DNA from 3 places in the Pseudomonas kurunegalensis genome. Region 3 is predicted to be linked to each of the others. Evidence: riboswitches for the same ligand, from Rfam matches in the RefSeq annotation. Region 3 holds a riboswitch; each other region holds the start of a gene.
The links. A riboswitch is a leader RNA that binds a small molecule or an ion and turns the genes downstream of it on or off. The one in region 3 is predicted to bind cobalamin.
Positions count from the first base shown of each region.

Region 1: linked by a shared signal. The riboswitch ahead of cobW (cobalamin biosynthesis protein CobW) and the one ahead of QQ992_RS09990 (ABC transporter substrate-binding protein) in region 3 are both predicted to bind cobalamin.
Region 2: linked by a shared signal. The riboswitch ahead of QQ992_RS12270 (CbtB domain-containing protein) and the one ahead of QQ992_RS09990 (ABC transporter substrate-binding protein) in region 3 are both predicted to bind cobalamin.

Region 1 covers NZ_CP127871.1:2,615,312-2,625,250, forward strand. The annotation lists gene QQ992_RS11710 (LysR family transcriptional regulator) at 1-246, opposite strand, end outside; gene QQ992_RS11715 (multidrug/biocide efflux PACE transporter) at 339-767, shown strand; gene QQ992_RS11720 (branched-chain amino acid aminotransferase) at 848-1,867, opposite strand; gene QQ992_RS11725 (ATP-binding cassette domain-containing protein) at 2,004-3,581, opposite strand; gene QQ992_RS11730 (glyoxalase superfamily protein) at 3,858-4,235, opposite strand; cobalamin riboswitch at 4,336-4,549, shown strand; gene cobW (cobalamin biosynthesis protein CobW) at 4,650-5,717, shown strand; gene cobN (cobaltochelatase subunit CobN) at 5,721-9,482, shown strand; gene QQ992_RS11745 (magnesium chelatase ATPase subunit I) at 9,484-9,939, shown strand, end outside.
Region 2 covers NZ_CP127871.1:2,749,830-2,759,768, reverse strand. The annotation lists gene QQ992_RS12300 (GNAT family N-acetyltransferase) at 1-324, shown strand, start outside; gene QQ992_RS12295 (aliphatic sulfonate ABC transporter substrate-binding protein) at 370-1,263, opposite strand; gene mgrA (L-glyceraldehyde 3-phosphate reductase) at 1,267-2,310, opposite strand; gene QQ992_RS12285 (LLM class flavin-dependent oxidoreductase) at 2,307-3,641, opposite strand; gene QQ992_RS12280 (TonB-dependent receptor) at 3,801-6,017, opposite strand; gene QQ992_RS12275 (LacI family DNA-binding transcriptional regulator) at 6,278-7,324, shown strand; cobalamin riboswitch at 7,378-7,601, shown strand; gene QQ992_RS12270 (CbtB domain-containing protein) at 7,695-7,883, shown strand; gene QQ992_RS12265 (CbtA family protein) at 7,893-8,579, shown strand; gene QQ992_RS12260 (cobalamin biosynthesis protein) at 8,579-8,965, shown strand; gene cobM (precorrin-4 C(11)-methyltransferase) at 8,999-9,751, shown strand; gene QQ992_RS12250 (DUF1272 domain-containing protein) at 9,818-9,939, shown strand, end outside.
Region 3 covers NZ_CP127871.1:2,209,995-2,219,933, forward strand. The annotation lists gene QQ992_RS09955 (hypothetical protein) at 1-328, opposite strand, end outside; gene QQ992_RS09960 (GNAT family N-acetyltransferase) at 459-956, shown strand; gene QQ992_RS09965 (hypothetical protein) at 1,079-1,402, shown strand; gene QQ992_RS09970 (OprD family porin) at 1,449-2,786, opposite strand; gene QQ992_RS09975 (pseudoazurin) at 2,783-3,217, opposite strand; gene QQ992_RS09980 (ABC transporter ATP-binding protein) at 3,235-4,023, opposite strand; gene QQ992_RS09985 (FecCD family ABC transporter permease) at 4,020-5,036, opposite strand; gene QQ992_RS09990 (ABC transporter substrate-binding protein) at 5,036-6,046, opposite strand; cobalamin riboswitch at 6,157-6,355, opposite strand; gene QQ992_RS09995 (acetyltransferase domain-containing protein) at 6,384-7,550, opposite strand; gene QQ992_RS10000 (TonB-dependent receptor) at 7,754-9,880, opposite strand.

The DNA of each region.
Region 1 (9,939 bases), 410 kb from region 3:
GGCATCGAGCTGGGCGCTGGCATCAAGAATGGCCTCCACATGGCTCAGCACCTGTCGGCCCGCCTCATTCAGCGTGGGGTGGCGGCCACCCCGGTCGAACAGCGGGCAGCCGATATCCGCCTCGAAATTGGCAATGGCAATGCTGACGGTGGACTGGCTTTTGCGCAGCTTGCGCGCTGCCGCGGAAAACGAACCGAGCGATGCGGCTTCGACAAAGGCAACCAGAGCTTCGGGTGAGTAGCGCATGGTATTGATAAAACCGATGGTAGCTATGTCGCGAGTATCAGTTTTGCCAAAGAAAATGGAAAGCACGACTTACGCAATGGATGGATTTTGCAATGAAAAACGTGTCTTTCACCGAACGCCTGGTTCACGCCGTGGGTTACGAAGTGTTCGCGGTGTTGTTGTGCGCGCCGTTGTTGTCCTGGGTAATGGGCAAGTCGCTGGCGACGGCGGGGGCCTTGGCGGTCACCCTGTCGGTGATCGCCATGCTGTGGAACATGGTCTACAACGCGCTGGTCGATCGCTGGGTACAAACCGAGCGTATCCACTGGAAGGCCAGTGCGCGTTTTGTACACGGTTTGGGCTTTGAGGCCGGGCTGGTGGTGTGGTGCCTGCCGGTAGCCGCGTGGATGCTGGATATCTCGCTGCTGCAGGCGTTCATGGTGGAACTGGGCTTCTTCGTGATCATCCTGCCCTACACCGTGCTCTACAACTGGGCCTTCGACAAAGCCCGGCATTTGCTGATGCAGCGGCGCCTTGCATGAGTTACCCGTGCGAGCGTTGGCCAAAAAAAACGGGGCATGCCATTGCTGGCATGCCCCGTTTTTCATACCGTTTAAGCGCCTCAGGCGACTTTGACGATCCAGCCTGCCGGTGCTTCAACGTCACCGCTCTGGATGCCGGTCAGCTCGTTGTAGAGCTTCTGGGTAACCGGGCCAACCTTTTCCAGGTCGTGGAACACGTGCAGCTTGCCGTTGTACTCGATACCGCCGATCGGGGTGATCACCGCTGCGGTGCCGCAAGCGCCGGCTTCAATGAAGCGGTCCAGCTTGTTGATTTCGACATCACCTTCGATCACGGTCAGGCCCAGGCGCGATTGTGCCAGTTCCATCAGCGACAGGCGGGTGATGCCTGGCAGCACCGAGGCCGATTTCGGGGTCACGAACTCGTTGTTGGCGGTGATGCCGAAGAAGTTGGCCGAACCGACTTCTTCGATCTTGGTGTGGGTCAGTGGGTCGAGGTAGATGGCGTCGGCGAAGTTGGCCTTCTTGGCTTCAGCACCTGGCTGCAGGCTGGCGGCGTAGTTGCCACCGACCTTGGCCGCACCGGTGCCTTGTGGGGCGGCACGGTCGAAGCTGGAGATCTGGAAGTTGTGCGGTTTCATGCCGCCCTTGAAGTACGAGCCAACCGGGATGGCGAATACCGAGAAGATGAACTCGGGGGCGGTGCGCACGCCAATGTTGTCACCGGTGCCGATCACGAACGGGCGCAGGTAGAGGGCGCCTTTGCCGTGCGGTGGCACGAACTTTTCGTTGGCCTTGACCACTTGCTTGCACGCTTCGATGAACACATCGGTCGGCACCTGCGGCATCAGCAGGCGGGCGCAGCTACGCTGCATGCGGGCGGCGTTCTGGTCCGGGCGGAACAGGTTGATCGAGCCGTCCTTGCAACGGTAGGCCTTCAGGCCTTCGAAGCACTGCTGGCCGTAGTGCAGGGCAGTGGAGCCCTCACTGATGTGCAGTACGTTGTCTTCGGTCAGGGTGCCTTTGTCCCACTCGCCATTGCGCCATACGGACAGGTAGCGTTTGTCGGTCTTGATGTAGTCGAAACCCAGCTTGTCCCAATTAATGCTTTCGTTGCTCATGACACCCTCATTGTCTTGCAAGTGCCCGATCGCTCGGGCTGCTGTTATATGCGCACCACGCCACCATAATACATCCGTGGCGGATCGGGAACGGCCAGTCACGAATTGATAGCCTGCGATGCATTTTTTTCGGTATCTACAACTGCAGGTACTCATCCAGTGCCAGGTTTTGCAGCAGTACTGCATCATGGGATGCCACCATGAGCGCCCCGCCAAACTGCCCCAGCATACGCTCCAGTGCCGCCAGTGACGGCAGGTCCAGGTGGTTGCCGGGCTCGTCCAGCAGTAACAGGTCGAGCGGGCGTTCGCGGTACAGCACGGCGGCCAGTGCCGCCTTCATCCGTTCTCCGCCGCTGAGCAGGCTGCTGGGCAGTTCGATACGGGCTGCATCCAGCCCGAGCTGCGCCAGGCGGCTGCGTAATTCGCCCTGGGCCATTGCCGGGTTGGCCTTGCCCAGGTGGTCGAGCACACTGCTGTGGCCGCATAGCGTGCTGCAATGCTGGTCGAGCAGGGCCGTCTCGCCCGTGAGGCGCACGTTGTCAGGCGATGCCGGTAATTCCCCGTTCAGCAGCCTGAGCAGGGTGGACTTGCCGCTGCCATTGGCCCCGACCAAACCCACCCGCTGGCCCAGGCACACGCGCAGGTCGAGCGGTTTGCGGGTGCCACGGGGCAGGCGAAGCGCCTGGAGGGCCAGCACTTCGCGGCCTGCATGGCGCTGAGGTGTGGGGGCATGCAAGGTAATGGCGGTGTCCTGCTCGACCTTGCGGGCGGCATCGCGCACTTGGTCATGCAAGGCCTGCCGGGCTTCGCCGTGGTCGCGGCGCTGCTTGCCCGCCGTGACCTGGCTGCGCTCCTGCTGGCGATCGACCAGGATTTTGGCCTGATTGGCGTGCCTGGCCTGGCGCCCGGCCCGGGCCTGATGGCGCTCCAGGTCTTCGCGCTGGCGTTGCAGTTCACGGGCCTGGCGTTGCTGTGCCTGCTTCAACCGGGCGAGTTGCTGCTGGGCCTGGGTTGTCTGGCTGGCCTTTTGTTCTGTATAGAAGCTGTAATTGCCGCCATAGGCCTGCAACCCCAGGCTGGACAGCTCGACGATACGCACCATGTGCCCCAGCAGGCTGCGGTCGTGGCTGATCACCAGCAGGCCCCGGTCCCAGGCTTCGATCATGCCCAGCAGCTGAGCGCGGGCTTCGCTGTCCAGGTGATTGCTGGGTTCGTCGAGAATCAGGTAGTCGGCATTGCTCAGCCACGCGCCAATCAGCGCGACGCGCATGGCCTGGCCACCGCTCAGGCTGTTGGCGGGCTGACGCCAGTCGAGTTGGCCCAGACCGTGGCGCTGCAGGTGCGCCTGCAATTGCTCGCGGATATCCCAGCGCTCGCCTACGGTGTCGAAATCCTGGGGGGTGATGCTGCCTTGCTCGATACGCGCCAGCGCTGCGATCAGCGTGCCGGCCTGGGCCAGGTCGGCAACCGTGGCGCTCTGCTCGATCACCTGCTGGTTCAGCAGGTGAATACGGCCAAGGCGTCGACAATGGCCGCTGCTCGGTTCGCGCTGGCCGGCCAGAATTTGCCCGAGCAAACTCTTGCCCACACCATTGCGCCCGACCAGGCCAGTGCGGCGGTGGTCAAAGGTTTCGTTAAGGTCGGTAAACAGCTGCCTGCCATCCGGCAAGGTCAGAGAGACGCTGTCCAGCGTCAGGATTGACGTGTTCGTCATGCACAACTCCACAAATGCCGCGACATCTCCGGAGCGAACCGGAGGCTGAAGACTGGCCGTCGAAGGGGACGGCGGCATTAGTGGCGCATTGGACGAACACCTCGTGATGGGGTGAATGGGGATCCTAATGGAATGGCGGGGGCGGGTAAACCACTGCGCGTTGTAATTTTATGAGGGTCGAAGGCGTTCTCCACGGCATTTTTGGCGCCTGTGAGATCGAGCGCCGCGCGGGCGGCGCTCGATCTCACAGGCGCAGCAGGACTTCAGTCAATCCCTTCAAGGGTTGGCCTCGTCATCGATCTGCTGGCAAAAGCGCAGGCGGTTGCCAAACGGGTCATACACCTGCATCTGCAGGCCCCAGTCCAGGCGTTCGGCTTCGGGGCGAGCGTAGCCGTACTGTTTAGCCTGCAGTTCACGCTCCAGCGCGCGCAGGTCGTCGATGCGGGCGAACACGGTGGAGCCGGGACAGGCGTCACCGTGGTGCTCGGAAAGGTGCAAAATCAGCCCGTCGCGGTGAATTTGCACATACAGGGGCAGGTCCGGGCTGAAGCGGTGCTCCCAGTCCACGCTGAAACCGAGGAAATCAAGGTAGAACTCCTTGGCCTTGTCGACCGAGAAGATGCGCAGTACCGGTATGGCGGGGGCGAGGTGCATGGGGCGTCCTTGACCGTGGGTGAAGGCGCCACTGTAACGCAGTTGGGTGCCTTGTGGTCAGCCAGCGCTGCGCAACGGTTGACCACCCGCCAGCCACTGCGTAGCCTTGCCACTTCGAGGTTCTTCGGCCAGGCCGAAGCTAAGACGGGAACGCGGTACAAGCCGCGGCTGCCCCCGCAACTGTAAGCACCGATAACGGATCGACACAGCCACTGCGCCCGCGCGCGGGAAGGCGTCATCCCGCCACAGCCTGCTGTTTGCCAGGCCTATGGAACGGTGCGAGCCAGGAGACCTGCCTCGTCACGTTTTCGACTTTAAACCGGGCGGGGTGATCCGGTGGCGAACAAGCCCGGCCGGCCTGGCCCGTGGCTGTCGTCCTGCATGCCCGCGCCACACTGCCAAGGGCACTGCGACATGAAAACACTGGCCAAGCTCCCCGTTACCATCGTCACCGGCTTCCTCGGCTCGGGCAAGACCACCTTGCTGCGCCACATGCTCGACAACGCCCAGGGCCGTCGCATTGCGGTCATCGTCAACGAATTCGGCGAACTGGGCATCGACGGCGAAATCCTCAAGCAGTGCAGCATCGGCTGCACCGAAGAAGAAGCCAGTGGCCGCGTCTACGAGCTGGCCAACGGCTGCCTGTGCTGCACCGTGCAGGAAGAGTTCTTCCCGGTGATGCGCGAGCTGGTGGCACGCCGTGGCGACCTGGACCACATCCTGATCGAAACCAGCGGCCTGGCCCTGCCCAAACCGCTGGTGCAAGCCTTCCAGTGGCCAGAAATCCGCAATGCCTGCACCGTCGATGCGGTCATCACCGTAGTCGACAGCCCGGCCGTGGCGGCCGGTACGTTCGCTGCCTACCCGGACCAGGTCGATGCCCAGCGCAAGCTCGACCCTAACCTGGACCACGAATCGCCCCTGCACGAACTGTTCGCCGACCAGTTGGCCAGCGCCGACCTGGTGGTACTGAACAAGGCTGACCTGATCGATGCCGAAGGCCTGGCCAAGGTCCGTGCCGAAGTGGCCGAAGAGCTGCCGCCAGCCGTCAAGGTGATCGAAGCCAGCAGCGGCAAGCTGCCGCTGGACGTGCTGCTGGGCGTGGGCGCCGAGTCCGAAGTGCACATCGATGGCCGCCGTACCCACCATGACTCGCACCACGACGGTGACGACCATGATGATCATGACCACGATGCCTTCGATTCCATCTCCATCGACCTGCCGGAAGCCGACGAAAGCCTGCTGCTCGACGCCCTGACCCAGCTGGTGGTCGAGTTCGGCATCCTGCGCGCCAAAGGCTTCGCCGCTATCCCGGGCAAACCGATGCGCCTGCTGGTGCAAGGCGTGGGGACCCGTTTCGACAAGCACTTCGACCGCGCCTGGCGTGCCGACGAGCCACGCATCACCCGCCTGGTGCTGATCGGCCAGGACCTCGATGCAGCCCAACTGGAAGCGCGCCTGCGCCAGGCCCTGGGCGCCTGACCCATGCACCTGCTGCGGACCCAGCCCGGCGGCTTCGTGCCGGATGACAGCATTGCCGACCTCGGCCAGACACCCGCCGAGCTGGTGATTCTCTGCAGCGGCGATTCACACCTGGCAATGCTCGCCGATACCGCCGAGCAATTGCCAGACGACTTCCCCAGCCTGCGTCTGGCCAACCCGATGCAGGTGCAAAACCACGCGTCGGTCGACCTGTATGTCGACCAGGTGCTGCGCCATGCCAAAGTCATCCTGGTGTCGCTGCACGGCGGCGTCGGTTACTGGCGCTATGGCGTCGAGCAACTGGTCGAGCTGGCCGCCCGTGGCGTGCAGCTGATTCTGGTGCCGGGCGATGACCGCCCGGACCCGGAGCTGACCTCCCTGGGCACTGTCGGTGGCGAGCAGGCCGAACGCCTCTGGCATTACTTGCGCCAGGGCGGCAAGGCCAACGCCATCAACCTGTTCAACTGCCTGGCCAGCCAGTGGCTGGGCCGTGACTATGCCTGGGAGGAGCCGCAGCCCTTGCCGCGCACGGCGGTGTATCACCCGGCCAAGGGCAGCACCACGCTGGAAGACTGGTACCCGCATTGGCACCCCGAGCACCCGGTAGCGCCGCTGCTGTTTTATCGCTCGCACTTGCAGGCGGCCAACACCGCGTTTATCGACGTGTTCTGCCAGCGCCTGCAGGCTGCCGGGCTGAACCCGTTGCCGATCGCGGTGGCCAGCCTCAAGGAAAGCGCCTGCCTGGAGCAGGTCGAAGCCTGGCTGGACGAGGTCGGCGCCGAAGTGCTGGTCAATACCACAGGCTTTGCCCTGTCCAGCCCCGAGCGCCCCAACCTGCGCCCGTTCCGCCGCGACATCCCGGTATTGCAGGCCATTTGCGCACAGGACAACCAGCCCGGCTGGGAAGCCAGCGAGCAGGGGTTGGGTGCGCGCGACTTGGCCATGCACATTGCCTTGCCTGAGCTGGACGGGCGCATCATCACCCGGCCGGTCAGTTTCAAGGACATGGCCTGGCGCAGCGAGCGCAGCCAGTCCGATGTGGTGTGCTACCGCGCCCACCCCGAACGCATGGACTTCGTGGCCGAGCTGGCCCGCCGCTGGGTTGAGCTGGCGCGCCTGCCCAATGCGCAGAAGCGCGTGGCCCTGGTGCTGGCCAACTACCCAACCCGCGATGGCCGCATTGGCAATGGCGTCGGCCTGGACACACCTGCCGCCGCCTTGAACATTCTCAAGGCACTGCAGGCCGAAGGCTATCCGTTGGCCGAATTGCCGGGCAGCGGCACGCAATTGATCCACCAGCTGCTTGGCGGCGTGACCAATGACCTCGACCACCTCGACCTGCGCCCCTGCGCCCAGAGCCTGAGCCTGGCCGATTACCAGATTGCCTTCGAGCGCTTGCCCGAGGCCAACCGCCAGGCCGTACTTGAGCGTTGGGGACCGCCCGAGCAGGACCCGATGTACCGCAGCGGCCGGCTGATGGTGGCTGGCTTGCGCTATGGCCTGACCTTCGTCGGCATTCAGCCAGCCCGGGGCTACCAGGTAGACCCGAGCGCGGTCTACCACGACCCCGACCTGGTGCCGCCGCATGGCTACCTGGCGTTTCACTTCTGGCTACGCCATGCCTTTGCCGCCGATGCAGTGATCCACGTCGGCAAGCACGGCAACCTCGAATGGCTACCCGGCAAGGGCGTCGGCTTGTCGGCGCAGTGCTGGCCGGACGCCTTGCTCGGCCCGTTGCCGAATATTTACCCGTTCATCGTCAACGACCCCGGCGAGGGCGCCCAGGCCAAGCGCCGTACCCAGGCGGTGATCATCGACCACCTGATGCCGCCGCTGACCCGCGCCGAAACCTATGGCCCGTTGCGCCACCTGGAGCAGCTGGCCGACGAGTTCTATGAAGCGCAGATGCTCGACCCACGGCGTGCCCGCGAGTTGCAGCGCGACATCCTGGAGTTGGTCAAGGCCAACCACATCGACCGCGAGCTGCAGCTGGAAGGGCAGCTGGACGATGCCGCCATATGGCTGCCGCGCCTGGACACCTACCTGTGCGACCTGAAGGAATCGCAGATTCGCGACGGTCTGCACGTGTTCGGCCAGTCGCCCGAAGGCCGCTTGCGGCTGGATACCTTGCTGGCGCTGTTGCGGGTTGAGCGGGGCGACGGGCGCGGCGGCAATGCCAGCCTGTTGCGTGCCCTGGCCAAAGCCCTGGTGCCGGGCTTCGATCCGCTCGATTGCGAGCTTGGGCAGCCGTGGCAGGGCGCACGCCCAGCGCAATTGCAGGCCATGAGCAGCGATCCGTGGCGCACCTGTGGAGATACCCGCGAGCGCCTTGAGCTGTTGGCACTTCAAGTGATCAGCCAGGCCTTGGCCGGCACGGTACCGCTACCCGAGCAGAACGAATGGCAGCTTGTGCACGACGTGGTGCAGGCCTTGCGCGAAGCGGTAGCCCCTAGCCTGGACGCTTGCGGCGCAGCCGAAATGAATGGCCTGCTGGCAGCGCTTGCCGGGCGCTTCGTGCCCGCAGGCCCTAGCGGTGCGCCTAGCCGTGGTCGCCTCGACGTGCTGCCCACCGGCCGCAACTTCTACACCGTGGACGTGCGCAACCTGCCCACCACCACGGCCTGGCGCCTGGGCTTCGCCTCGGCCAACCTGATCCTTGAGCGGCACCTGCAGGACCACGGCGACCACCTGCGCCAGCTTGGCCTGTCGGTGTGGGGGACGGCGACCATGCGTACGGGCGGCGACGACATCGCCCAAGCCATGGCATTGATGGGCGTGCGACCGGTGTGGGCCGCTGGCAGCCAGCGTGTCGACGACTTCGAAATCCTGCCGTTGAGCCTGCTCGACCGCCCTCGGGTGGATGTGACCTTGCGCGTTTCGGGCTTTTTCCGTGATGCCTTCGGCAACCTCATCCGCCTGTTCGATGCGGCGGTGCAGGCCGTCGCTGCGCTGGATGAACCCGACGACCTCAACCCTTTGGCCGCCCGTGTACGCAGCGAGCGTGCCGCGCTGCAGGCGCAAGGCGTGGACGCCGAGCAGGCTTCGCGCCAGGCGGGCTGGCGGGTGTTCGGGGCAAAGCCTGGGGCCTACGGCGCCGGGGTGCAGAACGCCATCGACGGGCGCCTGTGGCACAGCCGCGACGACCTGGCCGAGGTGTACCTCAACCACGGCGGTTACGCTTACGGCGCCCGTGACGACGGCACCCCGGCCCGCGCCCAGTTCGCCCAGCGCCTGGCCAAGGTGCAGGCGGTGCTGCAGAACCAGGACAACCACGAGCACGACCTGCTCGACTCCAACGATTACTACCAGTTCCAGGGCGGCATGCTGGCCGCGTCGGAAACCCTGTCCGGTGCTACCGTGGCCAGCTACCACGGCGACCACAGCCAGGCCGACCGACCGCGCATCCGTACCCTCAAGGAAGAGTTGAACCGGGTTATCCGCGCCCGTGCGCTGAACCCCAAGTGGATCGATGGGGTGAAGCGCCACGGTTACAAAGGCGCCTTCGAAATGGCGGCGACGGTCGACAACCTGTTCGCCTTCGACGCCACCACGCACCTGATCGACGACCATCATTACCAGGGGCTCGCCGATGCCTACGTGCTCGACCCGGCGACCCGCGACTTCATGCGCGAGCACAACCCCGAGGCCCTGCGCGACCTGACCGAGCGCCTGTTGGAGGCCCAGCAGCGGGGCCTGTGGCAAGCGCCGGGTGAGTATCGCGAAGCCCTTGAGGAGCAACTGCTCGACGGCGAGGAACAGGCTTGAAATGAGTGAACCCGTACAATTTCCGCTGGCCGCGGTGGTCGGTGCCGACGACCTGAAGCTGGCGCTGTGCCTGACGGCCATCGACCCGAAAATCGGCGGTGTGCTGATCGAAGGGCCGCGCGGCATGGCCAAGAGTACGCTGGCCCGTGGCCTGGCTGACCTGCTAGGCGAGGGGCCATTCGTCACCTTGCCGCTGGGTGCCAGCGAGGAACGGCTGGTCGGCACCCTGGACTTGGGCGCCGCGCTGGGGCAGGGCAAGGCGCAGTTCTCCCCGGGCGTGCTGGCCCAGGCTGACGGTGGCGTGCTGTATGTCGATGAGGTCAACCTGCTGCCCGACACCCTGGTCGACCTGTTGCTCGACGTGGCGGCCAGTGGCACCAACCGTATCGAGCGTGACGGCATCTCGCACCGGCACAGTGCCCGTTTCGTACTGATCGGCACCATGAACCCTGAAGAG
Region 2 (9,939 bases), 540 kb from region 3:
AGCCTGATGTGCGAACGCGATGGCCGGGCAGTCGGCTTTGCCGTGTACTTCTACAGCTATTCGACCTGGCTCGGGCGCAACGGCATTTACCTGGAAGACCTTTACGTGACGCCTGAGCAGCGAGGCGACGGTGCCGGGCGGCAACTGCTGCGGCACATTGCCCGCGAAGCGGTGGCAAACAACTGTGGCCGCCTGGAATGGAGCGTGCTGGACTGGAACGAGCCGGCGATCGGCTTCTATGAGAAGCTCGGTGCCGAGGCGCAGGACGAGTGGGTGCGCTACCGGCTGGATGGCGAGAAGCTGACGGCGTTTGCCCAAGGGTGAACGGACTGGGGGCTGCTTTGCAGCCCCCAGTGTCTCGCAGGTATCTCATTCCCGCCGCCACACCGCTCCGGCAATATCGACCCGTTTTGGCAGGATCTTGTTGTCAAAAAACAACGCCGCCGTGCGCTGCTGCGCCGCCACGATTTCAGCAGTCACCGGCGATATCGGTGACGCTGGCCGGTGGCTGAAACTGCGCTGCACCACCGCCTCCGGCAAGCCCATGAACTGCGCCAGCAAGCGGATGCTTCCAGCCTCATCGCTGCGGGTCAGCGCCTCGGCCCGGCTGATTTCATCGAGCAGCTGGCCGACAAAGGCGCCATGGGCTTCGACATAGGTCCGTGAGCCCAGCATGAACGGCCCGATCAGCCCCAACCCTTGGCCGTCGGCCAACAGCCGCGCCTTACCCTCCAGGTCGATGGCCGAGTAGAACGGGTCCCAGATCGCCCAGGCATCCACACTGCCCCGCTCGAACGCCGCCCGGGCATCGGCGGGCGCCAGGTACACCGGCTGAACATCGCGAATTCCGAGCCCCGCCTTGGCCAAGGCACGCAGCAGCAGGTTGTGCGCGCTGGACCCCTTCTGCAGGGCAATGCGCTTGCCCTTGAGCTCGCCCACTGCGCGGATCGGGCTGTCTTTCGGCACCAGGATCACCTCGGCCTGGGGCTTGGCCGGCTCGGCACCGATGTACAACAGGTCGGCACCGGCAGCCTGGGCGAGGCTGCCGATGTTCAACGCCTCCAGCATCTGAGGGCCGGCCGGGAACTCGATCCACTCAACGCGGGTATTGGCAAATCGCTGCTCCAGCAGACGATGCTGCTTGGCCAGCACCAGGCTGATCGAGCCCTTCTGGTAGCCAATACGCAAGGTAGCCGGGTCTGCAGCCTGGGCCGCTCCGGCCAGGGCCACCCACAACAGCATGGCAAGGCGTAGCACGCGCATCGGTCACTCCTTCCAGTCGGTCGAGGGTTTTTCCCACAGGTTGATCCCGCCTTCCACGGCGTACTGGTCGATGGCAGCCAACTCTTCGGCGGTGAACACCAGGTTGTCGAGCGCTGCAACGTTCTCGATGATCTGCTCGGGCCGGCTGGCGCCGATCAAGGCAGAGGTCACCCTTGGGTCACGCAGTGTCCAGGCCAGGGCCAGTTGGGCCAGGCTCTGGCCACGCTGGCGGGCGATGTCGTTCAGGGCGCGTGCACGGGCGATGTTGGCTTCCGACAAGTGCTGGGGAAGCAAAGAACCACCACCCGCGCGGTTCACCCGGGCGTCAGCCGGAATGCCATTCAGGTATTTGTCGCTGAGCAGGCCCTGCGCCAGCGCTGTGAATACGATCACCCCGGCACCCAAGGCATCCGTGGTATCGAGCAGGTCGCGCTCGATCCAGCGGTTGAACAGGTTGTACGACGGCTGGTGGATCAGCAGCGGCACCTTCAGCTCATCGAGCAATGCCGCAATTTCTGCGGTTTTGCCGGCGGAATAGGACGAGATGCCGATGTACAGTGCCTTGCCCTGGCGCACGATGTCGGCCAGCGCGATGGCCGTTTCTTCCAGCGGCGTGTCGGCATCGAAGCGGTGCGAATAGAAGATGTCGACGTAATCCAGCCCCAGCCTTGCCAGGCTCTGGTCCAGGCTGGAAATCAGGTATTTGCGCGAGCTGCCGCCCTGCCCATATGGCCCCGGCCACATGTCCCAGCCGGCCTTGCTGGAAATGATCAGCTCGTCGCGGTAGCTGCGCAGGTCTTCACGCAGCAGCCGGCCAAAGTTGGTCTCGGCGCTGCCATAGGGCGGGCCATAGTTGTTGGCCAGGTCGAAATGGTTGATGCCGGCATCGAAGGCGGTGTGCAACAAGGCACGCTGCGTGGTGATAGGCGTGGCATCGCCAAAGTTGTGCCACAAGCCCAGGGACAGGGCCGGCAGCACCAGGCCGCTGCGGCCTACACGTCGGTATGGCATGCGCGCATAGCGCTCGGGGTTGGCGGTGTAGCTCATGGTTGGCCTCGTTCGGCAAAGTAAGGGTTGGCTGGGCGCTGCAAGCCCAGGTGTTCGCGCAGGGTGTGGCCCTGGTACTGGCGGCGGAACAGCCCACGCTGCTGCAACTCGGGCACTACATGGCGGGCGAAGTCTTCCAGGCCCAGGGGCAGGTGCGGCACGAGCACGTTGAAGCCATCGGCGGCGCTGCCTTCGAACCAGGCTTGCAACTCATCGGCAATCTGCACCGGGGTACCGACCAGGCTGTAGTGCCCTCGCCCACCGGCAATACGCCGCCCCAGTTGGGCCAGGGTCAATTGCTCGTTGCCGGCCAGTTCTGTGAGCAACTGCTGGCGGCTGCGCTGGCCGTCTTCGGTCGGCGGCAACTCGGGCAGCGGGCCATCCAGCGGGTAGCCGGAAAGGTCGAAGTTGCCGAGCATGCGCCCAAGCAGGCCAACCCCGACACGCGGGTCGACCAGCGCCTGGAACTGTTCGTACTTGTCCTCGGCCTGCGCTTGGCTTTGCCCCACTACCACGAATACGCCGGGCATGATCTTCAGCGATTGCTCATCCCGCCCATGGCGGGCCAGGCGGCCCTTGAGGTCGGCGTAAAAGGCCTGTGCGCGTGCCAGGCTGGGCTGGGCGGTGAACACCACTTCGGCGCTTTGGGCCGCCAGCTCGCGGCCGGTTTCGGACGAACCGGCCTGCACCAGCACCGGCCGCCCCTGTGGCGAGCGGGCGACATTGAGCGGGCCTTTGACACGAAAGTGTTCGCCGACATGGTCGATGGCCCGCACGGCTTGCGGGTCGTGGAACAGGCCACTGGCCTTGTCACGCACGAACGCGTCATCGGCCCAACTGTCCCACAGGCCTTGCACCACTTGCTGGATTTCCCGGGCACGGGCATAGCGTTCGGCATGCGGGATATGCGCCTGGCGGCCGAAGTTGCCGGCTTCGGCGGCAGCGTCGGAGGTGACCATGTTCCAGCCGGCACGGCCTGCGGACAGGTGGTCCAGGGAGGCGAACTTGCGTGCCACGTGATACGGCTCGTTGTAGCTGGTGGTGGCAGTGGCGATCAGGCCGATGCGATCGGTAACAGCACTGAGTGCCGACAGCAGCGTCAGTGGCTCGAAGTACACCGAACGGGCGCTGTGGCTGGCGAGTGCGTCACTGGGCGCAGCCACGCTGTCGGCGACGAACAAGGCATCGAAGCACGCGGCTTCGGCGATTTGCGCGGTGCGTTTGTAGGTGGCGAAGTCCAGCGGGTCGGCGGGTACGTCCGGGTGGCGCCAGGCGGCCACATGGTGACCGGTGGCCATGAGGAAGGCACCCAGGTTCATTTGGCGGGGCATTGAGTTCTCCTGAAAACCAGGTCGCTTTTTGTAGGAGCGGCCTTGTGTCGCGATCGGGCCGCAAAGCGGCCCCGGCAATTTAGGTGCAAACGCTGAAATCTGGGGCCGCTGTGCGGCCCTTCGCGACACAAGGCCGCTCCTACAGGGATCATGCGAGGCTTAGAAGTCCTTGCGCAGCTGCACGCCGAAGTAGCGCCCGTCATCCCGCGGTACCGAGCGGTAGATGTAGTCACCGCCACTGGCCAGCATCTGCGCATATGACTTGTCGCCCAGGTTCTTGCCCAGCAGCGCCACGCGCCAGCCGTCGTTGTAGTCGGCCAGGGCGATGCTGGCGTTCCAGATGCCGTAGGCGCCCTGCACGGTGTCCGGGTTCTGGTCGAGGCTGAACTGCACCGCGTCCTGCCAGCTGTAATCGCTGCTCAGTTCCACATCCAGGCCGTTGTCCAGCGGGATCACGTAATCGGCACGCAGGTAGGTCTTCCAGTCCGGCGTGAACGGCAAGCGGCCGCCATCGATGTTGCAACTGGCCGCCGCACCCGCCGGGCAGTTGAAGTGATCGACGCGGGCCTTGGTGTACGCCACGGCGGTCGACAGTTTCAGGCGCGAGGTGGCCTGGAAGCTGGCATCCAGCTCCACCCCCTGGGTCTTGACCTTGCCCGCGTTGACCAGGCGGGTCACCACCTGGTTGGCCACGGTGTCGTAGAAGTTGGCCTGATAGTTGTCGTAGTCGGTGTGGAATATGGCCAGGTTGGCGGTCAGGCGATTGTCCAGCGCCGTGCTTTTCAAACCGATTTCATAGGCATCGGAGGTCTCGGGTTTGAGCGCCTCGGTGTCGCGCGGCTGCATGTTGAAGAACACGTTGTAGGCCGGGCCTTTGTAGCCGCGCGAATAGGTGACGTAACCGGTCAGGTTGTCGTTGAAGTCGTATTGCAGGCCGGTCCGCCCGCTCCAGCCGTCCTCGTCCACCGACCCCGAGCTGGCGGTAGAGGGCTGAATGCCGGTTACAGCAGTGGCCGAGGTGGAGCCGCGGCGGTGGTCGTACTCGAGGTCGTCGTGGGTCCAGCGCAGGCCAAAAATGGCACGCAAGTCGTCAGTGAAATTGAACGTGTTCTCGCCGAACAGCGCGACACTGTCGTTGGTGGTGGAATAGTCGGCACGGCCACTATTGGCCACACCGCCGTTGACCGACAGGCGTTGGTAGGTCTCTTTGGACGTACCATGCATGTAGAAAGCACCCAGCACATATTCGTTGAACTGCCCTTTGGGCGAGGTCAGGCGAAACTCCTGGCTGTACTGGTCATAGTCCACCGTGCCTTTGTCGTGGGACGCGGTCAGTGGCAGCAAGGCGCGGCGGTCGCCGTCCTGGTACTGGGTGTTGTCCCAGCCGCGCCAGGCGCTGATCGACGTCAGGGTGTAGTCGCCCAGCTGCCAGTCCAGTTGCGCCGACAGCCCCTGGTTCTCGTCCTCGACGTGGGTCTTGAAATCGCTGTTGATGTCGCGGTTGTGGGCGCTTGGCGTCACCGGACGCAACTGGTTGGCGAAGGCGGCGCTGGCGCTGGTGATCACACCGCTGGGCAGGGTGTCTTCGCCTTTCATGTAGTCGGCGATCAGGGTCAGGCGCAGGTCTTCGTTGGGCTCGAACTCCAGCTTGCCGCGGGCGCCTTTGCGCGCGTAGCCATTGACGTCGTGGCCATTGGCAACGTTTTCGACATTGCCGTCATAGTCGCCCCACAGGGTGCTTAACGACCCCTTGAACTGCTCGCTCAGGCGCCCGCCAATACCGAAACGCAGGCGGTTCTCATCGCCACCACCAAAGTGCGAATAGTCCACATAACCCTGGGTCTGTTCAGGGATGGCCTTGCTGACCACGTTCAGCACGCCGGCCGAGGCGTTTTTGCCGAACAGTGTGCCCTGCGGCCCGCGCAGCACCTCGATACGTTCCAGGTCGAGCAGGTCGAGGGTCGACTGGCCCGGGCGGCCGAATACCACGCCATCGACCACCGTGGCCACGGTGGGCTCGACGCCCGGCGAGGTGGAAATGGTGCCCACGCCACGGATGAACAGCGAGGTATCCTTGTTCGAGGCCCCGGCGCGGTAATTGAGCGTAGGCACCTGCTGGACGATGCTGGCCACGTTGTTGCGGTTGTCTCGCTCCAGCTGCTCGCCATCGATCACCGACACTGCCACCGGCACTTCCTGCAATGTGGCTTCGCGGCGTGTGGCTGTCACGGTAACCGCACCCAGTGCAGTGGCCTGCGCAGCCCCCGTTTCAGCAGGCTCGGCTGCTTGGGCCCCCTGCCCGAAAGCGGCCAGCAGGATGGCTGCGGCCAGCGGCCGGCGTTGCGTAGCGGGAAAAGGTGTACGGTTTTTCTGCATGGTGCTCACTGCCTCGGGAAACCAGACCAGGCCCTCATTGACGGGGCCGACACGAAGTTGCTGTGGTTGTCTGGTCTCGCTCGTGCGAGTGGCAGGCGCTTGCCAACAGCAGCGCTTGTTAGCGCTAACATGAGCAAGTATCTGCGGCCATCGTTTAGCACGTCAAATACTTAAAAGTCAGATTTATATGCAATAAAGCTATTTGCCAATCGCTCATCCGTTAGCGCTACCATCGCGCCATTTCCACAGGAGGCAGCCCGGTGAGCCAGGCCAAGGATCCCCCCCGCAAGCGACGCGGCGCAGGCCGTGTCACCCTCGCCGAGGTGGCGCGGGCTGCTGAGGTTTCAGCCATCAGCGTGTCGCGCTACTTCAACCAGCCAGACCAGGTTTCACCGCCGTTGCGTGAACGTATCGAGGCCGCTGTACAGGCGCTGGGCTATGTCCCCAATCTGGTCGCCGGGGGGTTGGCCTCGGCGCGCGGGCGCATCGTGGGCATGGTGATCCCGAACATTTCCGGGCCGATCTTTGCCCAGACCATCCAGGCCTTCAGCGATACCCTCAGCCGGCATGGTTACCAGTTGCTGTTGGCGTCCAGCTATTTCAGCGAAGCGCAGGAAGAAAGCGCGGTGCGGGCGTTTCTTGGCTGGTCGCCGGCGGCGTTGGTGGTGACCAGCCATTTCCACAGCCCGGCCACGGAAAAGATGCTGGCCGACGCAGATGTGCCTGTGGTGGAAATCTGGGACTACCGCCCGGAGCGGGCGCCCTTGCAGGTGGGCTTCCTACATCACCAAGTGGGTGTACAAGCCTGCCGATATCTCCTGGACAAGGGCCATCGGCGCATCGCGTTCGTGCAAAACAGTGCAGCCGGCGACCTGAGTGCGCTGGAGCGGCGCGACGGCTATATCGAGGCACTGGGTGAAGCCGGGCTGGAGCCGTGGGTGTTCGTGCCCTCGGCAGACTGCGCGCCGTTCGAGGCGGGCAAGCAGGCGATGGAAGCATTGATCCGCCGCAATCCACGGCCTGAGGCGATCATCTTCGCCAATGACAACCTGGCGGCCGGCGCCCTGTTAGCCGGCCAGCGCGCCGGCTTGCGCCTGCCTGAAGACATGGCCATTGTCGGCTTTGGCGACTACCCCTTTGCCAACATGCTGCTGCCCAGCCTCACCACCCTGCGCCCGCCCTCCCGGGAGATTGGCGAAGTCGCGGCGCTGCGGGTGCTGCAGCACCTGGGTGTGCTGGCGTGTGACGGTGAGGTCCAGCGGCTGAACCTGTTGGCGTGCGAGTTGATTGCCCGCGAGAGCGCGTGATTCAGGGTACGGCCACTGAGGGTGGCATTGACGCCAAGCCCGCCCCATGCTCTCCTTATGCCTCACGTTCAGGTGCCCCCTTGGGGGTGAAACGGGAAACCGGTGCGTCGCAGGCCCTCCAACAGGGCCGGACAATCCCGGTGCTGCCCCCGCAACGGTAAGCGAGCGAAGCGTCTGTACCACTGTGCCCTTGTAATGCGGCATGGGAAGGTGACGCTTTCCAGGAGCCCTGCTCCTCCTCGCAAGCCCGGAGACCGGCCTGGCGTTCATGAACACCCCGCGGTGGGCGGGCGCTGTTGCATTCCCCTGGGCGACTACGCTCGGGGCTGCCGCGCCTGCCCATTGCCCACAAAAAGCAGAGGAACGCGTCATGCCCGTCACCAGCGCCAAGCAACACAGCCTTGCCACTCCTGTCACCCTCAGCCAGCGCATCGTCATCGCCGTCGGCGCCAGCCTGCTGGGCCTGTGCCTGGTGTACTTTGCCGGCTTCTCGCACATCGAGGCCGTGCACAACGCCGCCCACGACACCCGCCACAGCGCCGCCTTCCCCTGCCACTGAGTACGCCTGATGATCACGCGCATTGCCCGTACTGCGGGCTTCAGCGGGCTGCTTGCGGCCCTGTTGCTGACCTTGCTGCAAAGCTTCTGGGTCGCCCCGCTAATTCTTGAGGCGGAAACCTACGAGTCCTCGGCCCCTGCCGCCCACCACGAGCATGGCAGCGATGTGCCCGCCCATGAGCACAGCGCCGAAGCCTGGTCGCCGGAAGACGGCTGGCAGCGGGTGCTGTCCACCACGGGCGGCAACCTGGTGGTCGCGGTCGGCTTCGCCCTGATCCTTGCCGCCCTGTACAGCCTGCGTGAACCGACACGCGCCGGCACGGGTGCATGGTGGGGGCTGGCCGGCTTCGCCGTGTTCTGCCTTGCTCCGACCTTGGGCCTGCCACCCGAACTGCCCGGTACGGCAGCCGCCGACCTAGGGCAACGCCAAGCCTGGTGGATCGGCACAGCCAGTGCCACCGCACTGGGCCTGGCCTTGCTGGTGTTCGCTCGCCACTGGCTGCTGAAAGCGCTGGGCGCCGTGCTGCTGGTAATCCCCCATGTGATTGGCGCACCACAACCCGAAGTGCATGAAAGCCTGGCCCCAGAAGCACTGGAAACCCAGTTCAAAGTGGCCTCCTGGCTGACCAACGCCGCCTTCTGGCTGGCCTTGGGCCTGCTCAGCGCCTGGCTGTTCCGCCGTTCCAGCCGGGCCTGATGCCGCCCTTCTACGCCGGCTTTGGCTGCCGCCGGGGTTGCCCGGCGGATACCCTGCAACGCTTGCTGGACCAGGCCCTGGACAACCAGGGCCTGGCATTGGCCGACCTGCGCGGTATCGCCAGCATCAGCCTGAAGGCCGACGAACCTGGCTTGCTACAGATGGCCGATCGCCTCGGTTTGCCCTTGGTGCTGTACCATAGCGTGCAACTGCAACCTTACGAACCCCTGCTCAGCCACCGCTCCGCCGCCGCCCATGCCCACAGCGGCTGCTGGGGCGTGGCCGAGAGCGCAGCACTGGCGCTGGCCAGCCAGCACCTTGGCACGGCCAGGTTGCTGCTGCCCCGCCAGGTGCTTGGCCCGGCGACCCTCGCCCTGGCCGGCTGAGCGCTTCCCCCCTCTTTCCTGCAAGGACTTTCCATGACGGTCTATTTCATTGGCGCCGGTCCCGGCGACCCGGAACTGATCACGGTCAAGGGCCAACGGCTGATTCGCCAGTGCCCGGTGATTATCTACGCCGGCTCACTGGTACCCGCCGCCGTGCTCGAAGGCCATCAGGCCGAGACCGTGATCAACAGCGCCGAACTGCACCTGGAACAGATTGTCAGCGCCATGCGCACCGCCCACGAACAAGGTAAGGATGTAGCCCGTGTACACAGCGGCGACCCTGGCCTGTACGGCGCCATCGGCGAGCAGATCCGCCACCTGCAAGCGCTGGGCATCGATTACCAGATCATCCCCGGGGTCACCGCCACGGCAGCCAGCGCCGCCCTGCTCGGCTGCGAACTGACCCTGCCGCAGGTGGCGCAAACGGTGATCCTCACCCGTTACGGCGACAGCTCCCCCATGCCGCCCGGCGAGCAACTGGGTGACCTGGCGCGCCATGGCAGCACCTTGGCGATTCACCTGGGGGTCAAGCACCTCTCGCGCATTGTCGAAGAGCTGCTGCCACACTACGGCGCGCACTGCCCGGTAGCGGTGGTGCACCGGGCCACCTGGCCTGACCAGGACTGGGTACGTGGCAACCTCGGTGATATCGTCGAACGCGTCGCGGCCAAGCGTTTCCGGCGCACGGCACTGATCCTGGTAGGTCATGTGCTGGGGGATACGCTGTTCGCCGAGTCGGCCTTGTACCGTGCCGGCCATGCCCACCTGTATCGCCCAGCCGACTGAGCATTGCCAGCCTTGCCACGGGCGTAGCAGACTCCGGGTTCCCGCCTGCGAACAGGAGTTACGCCCATGCTGGAATTACGCCCCAACTGCGAGTGCTGCGATACCGACCTGCCCGGCGACAGCCCCGATGCGCTGATCTGCTCCTTCGAATGCACCTTCTGCCGCACCTGCGCCGAAACCCGCTTCCA
Region 3 (9,939 bases):
GCGCGCGGGCCTTGGCCGGGTCCTGGGTGGCTTCGACGATGGTGGCGAACTCGGCATCGCTGAAATTCTTCTCGCTGTAGAGGCGGAACAGGTCCTGATGCTGGTCCTCGACGGTGAGGTATTTGCGCAGTACGCCCTGGATGGTGGCTTGCGACAGCTGCGGGTGAGTGCGGCCGAGCAGCGTGGCCATGCGCTCGATATTGTGCGTGTAGGCATCCTGCAGCGGTAGCTGGGCGAGGATCTGTTCTTCACGGGTGGGCTTCTGGTCGCAGGCGGTAAGGGCGGCAGTCAGCAGCAGGGGCAACAGCAACTTCTGGAAGCGAGGCATGGCGTGGCCTGGTCGGGCAGTGAAGACTGCCGATTATACCGATGTCCGCATGGCCGCGACGAGCCCCGTGATTTGCCTTGATCGGCACGCTGGTGTAGAACCCAGCCCTCCAACCATTGCCAGCAGCCCCATGCCGAACCGGACCCTGCAACCTGTCGCGCGCGTCGCCATTGCCGAAGTCGTGGCGTTTGTCGAAAGCGCTCGCCGCGAGCTGTTCCCGATGCTTGTCGCGGCCCCCTTGCCGCACGACCTTGCGCACTTTGCCGAAACCTACCTGGACGGCGCGGGCTGCTTTCTTGAAGCCCGCGATGACGGTCGGCTGGTCGCTGTGATCGGCTATGTGCCCTATGACCATCGTTTTGCCCAGCTTGACTATCACGCCGGGCGGGTAGTGGAGGTGGTGCGCCTGTTCGTGCTGCCGGCCTACCGCAGGCAGGGGCTGGCGGGCGCGTTGTTCAGTGCATTGCGCGAGCAGGCGGTGCAGGCGGGAATCGATTGCCTGTACCTGCATACGCATCCGTTTCTCCCGGGTGCGATTGCGTTCTGGGAACGGCACGGGTTTGCGGTGGTGGACGTGGAGCAAGACCCGGTCTGGCAGACCACGCACATGCAGCTTCGGCTGCGCTGATTTGTGGGAAAGCGCCTACAACGGCCTTTTCGGCGTGATCGACGCGTTCATTTTCAGGGCGGCGCGGCTTGCTTACCTTCCCTCATGCAAGGCTTTTTCACTGCACCCGAGGGAGACTCACGATGCCATACATGGCCGTGTACAAACTTAAACTGCTGGACGAGTTCGAGGACCGCAGCGACTTGTGGACCTTCGGCGATTTCGAGAACAAGTTGATGGACTTGTGGCGTGGCGCGACGCGGCATGATGCCAAAGGCATCATCAATGCGGCGCACAAGGAACGGCGCTGGCCGAGGACGGTGAAGCGCTACCTGCTCACCAATTACCGGGTATTTGGCAATGTCAGTTCGGAGCTTGAGCGGACGTTTGCCGAGGTGTTGGCGACGATGAGTGTGCAAGAACGGGCGGAGTGGGGCTTGCTGCCTGCTGCCGGCACGGTTGCCTGACAGACCCTGGGGCTGCCCGGCAGCCCCGATTCAGGCAATGCAGCCATCAGAACCCGCCCGACAACGGCCACTCCACCGCCAGGCGTATCTGGTCACCATCCAGCTCGGCCTGCGCCGTGTTCCCCCGGTGCACGTTATGCCGCAGCGAGAACGTGGTGCCCTTGGCCTTGCCACTCTGCACCACATACCGCGCCTCCAGGTCGCGTTCCCAATGTTTGCCACCCTTGCCATACCCCAGGTACGCATACCCGCCAGTCGGGTCGACATGCGTGCCGTCGATATCGAACCCGCGCACGTACAGCGCCGTCAGGTTCAGCCCTGGTACCCCATAGGCCCCCATGTTCAGGTCATAGCGTGCCTGCCATGACTTTTCGTTCGGTGCGTTGAAGTCCGACATCTGCACCGCGTTGGCAATGAAGATCGCGCCACGCGTCACGTAGTCGAACGGGGTGTTGCCGTCTACCTGCTGCCAGCCCAGGCTGAACCCGTGCGGCCCCTGGTTGTAACGCGAGATCAGGCTCCAGGTGGTGTTGTCGATGCGCCCGGACAGCGCCTTGCCGGTGTCGGTGGTGCGGTACAGGTTGAGGTCCAGGCTGACGCTGCGGCGGTCATCCAGGACATGGTTTAGCGTACTGCCCAGGTAATGCTGGTTCCAGCTGTCCTCGTAGCGCGAGGTGTACAGGCTGCCGCTGAAGGCAGCGCCCGGGTTCCAGACCACGCCGGCCAGGTCGAAGCTGTTGCCCTGCTTGCCATTGGAGTAGTTCACCACGAAGCCCTGATCGTGGCTTGTGGCATTGCGGTCGGTGCTCTCGTTGAAGTGCCCGGCCACCAGCTTGAGCGTGTCGAATTCGTTGCTGGTGAGGAAAAAGCCGGTTGCCGTCTCGGGTAGCAGGCGGCTGTCGGAAGAGCTGAATACCGGGGTCTTGACCCGTTGCTCACCGTAGGACAACACGGTGTTGGACATGCGCAACTTCAACGCCGCACCGGCACGGCTGTATTCGTTTTTCGGGTGCCCGTCGTTATCGACCCCCAGCAAGCGCGCCTTGCCCGCACGGCCGCCGCCACTGTCCAGTTGCACGCCCAGGTAGGCGTGGGCATCGACGCCGACACCAACCAGGCCTTGCGTAAAGCCAGACTGAAAGGTGCCCATCAAACCGTAGGCCCATTCCTCAGCCTTGCCACTGCGTTCGTTGCGCGGCTTGTAGGCATTGCGCGCTGCACTGTTACGCCCACCGTGCTTGTAGTCGCGCTGGTCGAACACGCTACGGTTGAGGATGCTCCAGCTGCCATCCTCCACAAAACCGTTGCTTTGCGACTGTGCGGAGTCGGCCTGGGCGAACGGCGCCAGCCCCAGCAGTGGCAGCGCCAACAACAACCGGCTCATTGCGCGGCCTCAAGCTTCTGCAACTGGGCAGCAAAGCGGACCTTGGCCCGGGCCGGCAAGTTGGCGGGCAGTTCGGTAGCCGATGCGTCACCTACCTGGATGACCATCACCATGCCCATCGCCAGGTGCGGAATGCACTGGATGCCGTACACGCCTGGCACGCTGAAGGTCTGTTCGAACGGCTGGTTCAGCTTACTCTTGAAGGGCTCGGCCCCGGCGGGCAGCAGGGCTGCCACGCTGGCCGCATTGTGCCCGCTCTGGGTGGGCAGGAAGCGCACGGTGTCGCCGGGCGCGATGCGCAAGTGGTCCGGCTCGTAAACCATCGCGCCTTCGCTGCCACGGTTGAGCATTTTCACTTCGTGCACGTCGGCCAGCGCGGCCGGAGCGAGCAGGGTGCTGGCAAGCAGCAAGGCGAGAGGGCGCAGCGGCATCGGTAGAACTTCCTGGTTCAGGGGGCGCGAAAGCGCAGGATGCGCGCGCCGTCGAAGGGGTCGGTGAGGTAATGGGCGTGGACGCCAAAGGTGTTCAGCAGGCGCTCGGGGGTGAGCACTTCAAGGGGTTTGCCCAGGGCGACCAGGTGGCCTTTGTCGAGTACGGCCACGCGGTCGCAGGTGAGCGCCTGGTTGAGGTCGTGCAGCGCTACCAGGGTGGTGACCGGCAGGGCCTGGACCTGTTGCAACAGGCTCAGCTGGTGCTGGATGTCCAGGTGGTTGGTCGGCTCGTCCAGCAGGAGTACTTGTGGCCGTTGCGCCAGGGCGCGGGCGATGTGCACGCGCTGGCGCTCGCCACCGGACAATGAGCCCCAAAGGCGTGTGCGCAGGTGCAGGGCGTCGAGGTCAGCCAGCGCCTGCTCGACGATGGCACGGTCTTCTTGTGAGAACGGAGCCAGTGCTGACAGCCAAGGTGTACGGCCCAAGGCCACGGCGTCGAACACACGGATTGCATCGAGGGTGTCGGCCTGTTGTTCGACCAGTGCCAGGGCCTGCGCCACACGGCGTCGGGGCAGCTGTGCCAGTGGTTCGCCCAGCAGGTGCACGCTGCCGCTGGCCGGCTTGCGCAGCCCGGCCAGCAACTTGAGCAGCGAAGACTTGCCTGAGCCGTTGGGGCCGACAATGCCCAGCGTTTCGCCCGCGACAACGTTCAGCTCGATACCGCTGAGCACGGTACTACCGGCCAGTTGCAACCCCAGGCCCTGGCAACTCAGGGGTGAAATCTGTACGGCGGTCATGACGGTCATGAGCGCCCCCGGCGGCTGACCAGAATCAGCGCGAAGACCGGTGCGCCGATCAGCGCGGTGACCACCCCCACAGGGATCACCTGGCCCGCAATCAAGGTGCGCGAAAGCACGTCGGCGGCAATCAGGAACAGCGCGCCACCCAGTGCGCTGGCGGGCAGCAGGCGGCTGTGCCCGGGGCCCAGCAGCAGGCGCAGGGCGTGGGGAATGACCAGCCCGACAAACCCGATGGCACCGACGATGGACACCATCACCGCCGTCACCAGCGCCGCGCAGCTGATCAGCAGTAGCTGGGTGCGCCGCACCGGGATGCCCAGCGAAGCAGCCGAATCGGCGCCGAAGGTAAAAGCATCCAGCGCACGGCGGTGCAACAGGCACACCACCAGGCCGAACAGTGCCACCGGCACGGCCAGCCACACCGATGGCCAACGCACCCCGCTGAGGTTGCCCATCAGCCAGAACAGGATGCCGCGTGCCTGTTCGGCAGTGGCCGACTTGGTGATCAGAAAGGCGGTCAGCGCGTTGAACAGTTGCGAGCCGGCAATGCCGGCAAGGATGACCTGAGCGTTGTTGTTGCCGGGGCCGGCCGCGCGGGCCAGTACCAGTACAAGGGTGAATGCGGCCAGTGCGCCGATGAACGCCCCGGCGGACATGCTCAATGCCAGGCCTCCCAGCCCCAGCAGGCCGACCAGTACCGCGCCGGTCGAGGCGCCGGCAGAAAGCCCCAGCAGATAAGGCTCGGCCAAGGGGTTGCGCAACAGCGCCTGGAGGATCACGCCACACGTCGCCAGGCCGGCACCGCAAGCAGCGGCGACCAGGGTGCGGGTAAGGCGGTAGTTCCAGACGATGCCGGCGTCGATCGGGTCGACCGGGTAGCCGGCCTGCCACAGGTGGTTGGCCAGCACCTGGCCAACCACACTGGGCGACAGGTTGGTTTCGCCAATGGCGGTGCCGGCCAGCAAGGCGGCCAGCAGGGCTGCAAGGGCGACCGCGATGCAAGGTAACAGGCGAATCATCACTGGGCTGCTTTACCGCTGGCAAAGGCTGCAGACAACGTCTGCAGGCCGCTGAACAGACGGATGCCGGCCTGCATGGCATCGGCGTCGAGGATGATGATGCGGTCGTGCTTCACCGCGTCCATGTTGCGGGTCACCGGGTCGCTACGCAGGAATTCGAGCTTTTTCTGGTAGTCGTCGGCGGGGAAGCGGCGGCGGTCCATGCGCGCGATGATCAGCCAGGTGGGGTTGGCCTTGGCCAAGGTTTCCCAGCCTACAGTGGGCCATTCCTCCGTGGACTCGACCACGTTGCGCACGCCCAGGGTGCGCAGCATGAAGTCGGCGACGCCCTGGCGGCCGGCCACGTACGGGTCGATGTCGAGGTCGGCGCTGGAGAACCAGAACAGTGCCGAGGTGGCGGACAGGTCCTTGCCCGCCAGTTGTGCCTTGGCGCTGTCCAGGCGGCCCTTGAGCTCGGCATTCAGGGCAGTGCCGCGGTCTTGCACATCGAAGATCTCGGCCAGCTGGCTGACGCTCTTGTAGATGCTGCCTACCTGGAACGCTTGCAGGCGAGTACCGTCGGCGCCGACCAGGTTGTCCTTGCCTTCGCAGTCCGAAGGCAGCAGGTAGGTGGGTATCTTCAGCTCGTCGAACTGTTCGCGGGTGCCGACCACACCCTGTGCGCCGACCATCCATTCGAACTGTACCGCGACCAGTTGCGGGCGCTTGCCCACTACGGCCTCGAAGCTTGGGTCGTTGTCAGCCAGGCGCGGCACCTTGTCGTTCTGCGCCTTGTATTCGGGCAGTACGTTGTTGAACCACAACGAGGTGCCAGCCAGTTTGTCACCCAGGCCCAGTGCGTAGAGCATTTCAGTGCCGGCCTGGCCGATGGTGACGGCGCGTTGCGGCGCCTGGGCGAACGTCTGCGGCCTGCCGCAATTCTCGACGGTAAGCGGGTAATGGGTGGCGGCGGCCTGGGCCAGGCCAGTGAGGCCAAGGCCGGCGAGCAGGGTGGCGAAACGGGGCAGCATGCTGGGCGATCTCCTATCGGACAGTTCGGGTGAGGAACGCACGGACAGGCATCGCCGCGCCCCGCCGTTGGCAGGGGCAACACGGATGGCCAATCCCGGACACCCCGCCGGTTGGTGAATGTAGGCCGGCAGGTCTCCTGACTGGTGCGTCATGGCCCGGCTCCAGCCTTCCCGGGCAATTACGCCCAGTGGCATCGATGGAGCAGGCTCGGCACCTACAGTTGCGGGGGCAGTTCCGTTTGGCCCGTGTTGGCGGGCCTGGGATTCCCTATTAATTCCGTGGTGGAAACCGGCGGCCCGCATGGTAGACCATCACGCCGCCGGGTGAAAACGCTTTTCAGAAGTACTTCAGCCAGGTGATGTCGCGACGGCGCGCTTTCAGGCGGGCGAACTTGCGCACCGGCAGGTACAGCGATGCGGCCAGCAGGATGGCGCTCAGCCACACGGCGGCGATGCCATCGAAACCGAAATAGTCGCCATGGTTGAGGCCGAACAGCGCCACGCTGGCCAGGTACAGCAGCTTCAGCACGTACAGGTGCAGCAGGTAGAAGAACATCGGCGCAGCACCAAACACCGCCAGCACGCTGATCCAGCGGGCCTGGCCGGCGCGTTCGAAGGCGCGCAGCAACAGCAGGCCGCAGCCCAGGGTCAGGGCCAGGAACAGCAGTGACGGCGGGTATTTGGTGATGTTGAAAAAGCTCATCAGGGTTTGCGTGAAGGTTGGGTAGCCGCTCCAGGGCGCCTCGCCATAGCCGTTGAACATACGCAACACGACAAAGCCCAGCAACGCGACCAGGCCGCCCAGCAGCAGACGGTGCTGACGTTCGCCGGCCTCGCTGCCTCGGGCGAACCACGGGCCCAGGCCGTAGCCCAGGGCGATGACGCCGATCCACGGCAGCACCGGGTAGGACGTGCGCAGGCGCAGGGTGTCGGAAAATTCCAGCCAGCCACGGTCATGCAGGATCGCCCACGGCACATGCAAGGCCGATTCCACGCCGAAGTGCAGGCCATCGAGCAGGTTATGGCCGGCGACGATGGTGGCGCCCAGGGCGAGCAGAGCGGCGCGTGGCAGCCATACCAGCAGCGACAGGGCGATCATGCTGATGCCAATCGCCCAGATGACTTGCAGGTAGATGACGCTGGGCGGCAGCTGAAAGGTCCAGGCGAAGTTGACCAGGGTGAACTCCAGCGCCACCAGAAACAGCCCGCGTTTGAACAGGAACGCCGACACATCGCCACGGCCCTGATGCTTTTCGCCGTACAGCCAGGCCGACAGGCCGGTCAGCAGGACGAACACCGGCGCGCAGAGGTGGGCCAACGTGCGGCTGATGAAGAGCGACGGCTCGGTGGTGTCGATGGCCATCGGGTCGCTAACCTGACGGTGCAGGAAGAAGGTTTCGCGGACGTGATCCAGGAGCATGAACAGAATCACCAGGCCGCGCAGGGCGTCGATGCTCTGCAGGCGCTGGGTGAGCAGGGTGGGGGTGGCGCTGGCGCTTGTCATGGAGGGTCGCTGATAGGAATGAATGTCATGTGAAACGTTATCTTATAACTAAATGATTACGGGTTGGTAGAGGTTTTTGTGTTACCTGTGCGGGCCTCTTCGCGGGTAAACCCGCTCCCACAGGAATATCACTGCCCCTGAGAGCTGTGCTGTACCTGTGGGAGCGGGTTTACCCGCGAAGAGGCCCGCACAGGCAATTCACATCAGAAACTGTAATCCACCGTCGCCAAATACGACCGTGGCATCCCCATCAACCACTGCTGTCCACTGAACGCCGACTGCACATACTCCCGGTCGAACAGGTTATTCAACTGCAACCCCAGCCGCACATCCGGCAGCACCTGCCAGGCGACGTTGGCATCGACCACGGTGTACCCAGGCGCGCTCTGGGTATTGGCAGTATTGGCAAAGCGCTCATCCACATAACGCGCACCAATGCCGGCCTCCACCTGCTGCCCGAAGCCTTTGCTCAGCCACAGGTTGGCAGTACGCCGTGGCACATTCGCCGGCCGATTGCCCGCACGGTCCTGCGCTGCACCGCCGACCATTTCGTCAAAGTCATCATACTTGGCGCGCACCAGCGACGCGTTCGCCGACACCTGCCACTGATGCGCCAGCGCCAGTTCCAGGGTCGCCTCCAGGCCATCGGACGTCTGCTGCCCGGCCTGCTGCTTCTCGTGGGTGATCGGGTCGTCCACCAGCAGCTTCTTCTTGACGATGTGGTAGGCCGCCAACGTCCATTCACCGCGACCGTCCCAGAAGCGTTGCTTCAGGCCCACCTCGGTCTGCTTCGCTTCGGTCAGGTCATAGTGCATCTGGGCCGGGCTGAGGCTGATGAGGTTGTTCACCCCATCCTCGCTGGTGGAGTACTGGCCGTACAGCGACAGGTCGTCGGTAAACGCATACACCAGGCCGACGCGCCAGTTGCCGCCTTGCAGGCTGTGGTCGCTGCGGCTGCCATCGACCAGGTTGTCGCGGTCGATGTGGTTCTGGTCGCGGCGCACGCCCGTGACCAACGACAACCGATCGCTCAGCTGCAGGCGGTTCTCGGCGAACAAGGCGAAGGTGTGGGTGGTGGACAAGGTTTGCGGGCGCAGGGGCGAGGCGCTGTGGAACCACCCAGGCTGCGGCTGCCACGGGTCGATGTAGTCGCCGCCCACATCGTTGTAGGGGGCATTGCTGTCGACGTTGAAACGCACCTTGTTGTACTCGGCGCCAACCACGGTCTTGCTGGCCAGGCCGAACAGGGTGTGGTCGAAGGTAAAGGTCTGGCGGTCGCCGAACTGCTCCTGGTTGTGCTTGATCTCCAGGTAGCTGCCGCGTTGCAACTGCTGGCGCTCGGCGTCCCAGCTGTAGTCTTCGGCGTTGCGCCAGTGCCGGCGGCTCTTGATGTAGTACAGCTGGTTGCTGGCGCTGAGGTGGTCGTTCAGCGTCCAGTCGGTGTTCAGCCGGGTCCATTCATCGACGTAGTGCTGCACGTCGTTCTGCACGTTGTAGTTTTTTTTGCGCAGGCTGCTGCGGTAGTGGCCATCGATCAGTGGCGTGCCGTAGTAGTTGGCGGGTTGCGCATCGCCACGGTCGTGGGCGAGGGTGAAACTGAGGTCGTCACTGGCATCGAAACGCAGCGCGGCGCTCAGGGCCAGGCTGCGCGAAGGGGTACGGTCGACCCAGCCATTGCCCCCTTGCTGGTTCAGGGTCAGGCGGTAGCTCAGGCGTTCGCTGAGGCTGCCACCGCTGTCCAGGCCGAGCTGCTGGCGGTCCCACGAACCGTAGCCCAGGCGCAGGTGATTACGCACTTCGCCGGCAAACGGCTTTTTCGGGATCACGTTGACCACCGCACCGGTGGCGCCCTCGCCATGCAGCACCGAAGCCGGGCCGCGAATCACGTCGATGCGCTCGACCATCCACGGGTCGACAGGGAAGGTCTGGGTGCCGGCGCCGGTGTACAGGCGTGCGCCGTCGAACAGGGTCATCACCGAGCTGTGCCCGGCAAAGCCGCGAGCAGAAAGGCCCGTGCCGCCGTCGCCCGGGGAGCCGACAAAGGTGATGCCTGGCGAACGGGTCACGGCGTCCTGCACGGTGAGGTTGTTGCGCTGCTGGATCTGCTCGGCGCTGATGCTACTGGTGCTGGCCGGCGTCTCCAGGGCGTTGAGGCCAAGGCGCGAGCCGGCCTGGGTCGGTGTGACCAGGTCGATAGCGTGGCTGTCGAGGGTGTCGGTGATGGCCGTGGAGGGCAGGGCCAGGGGCTGTCGGTCCTGGTCATCGGCCAGGGCTGGCAGGGCGACGGCCAGGCAGGCCGCCAGGGGGTGAAGCTTGAACATACGGGACATGTCGTTCCACTGCTGCAGGAATGAATGGATCCCGGTGGAAAACACGCAAAGGCGAACCG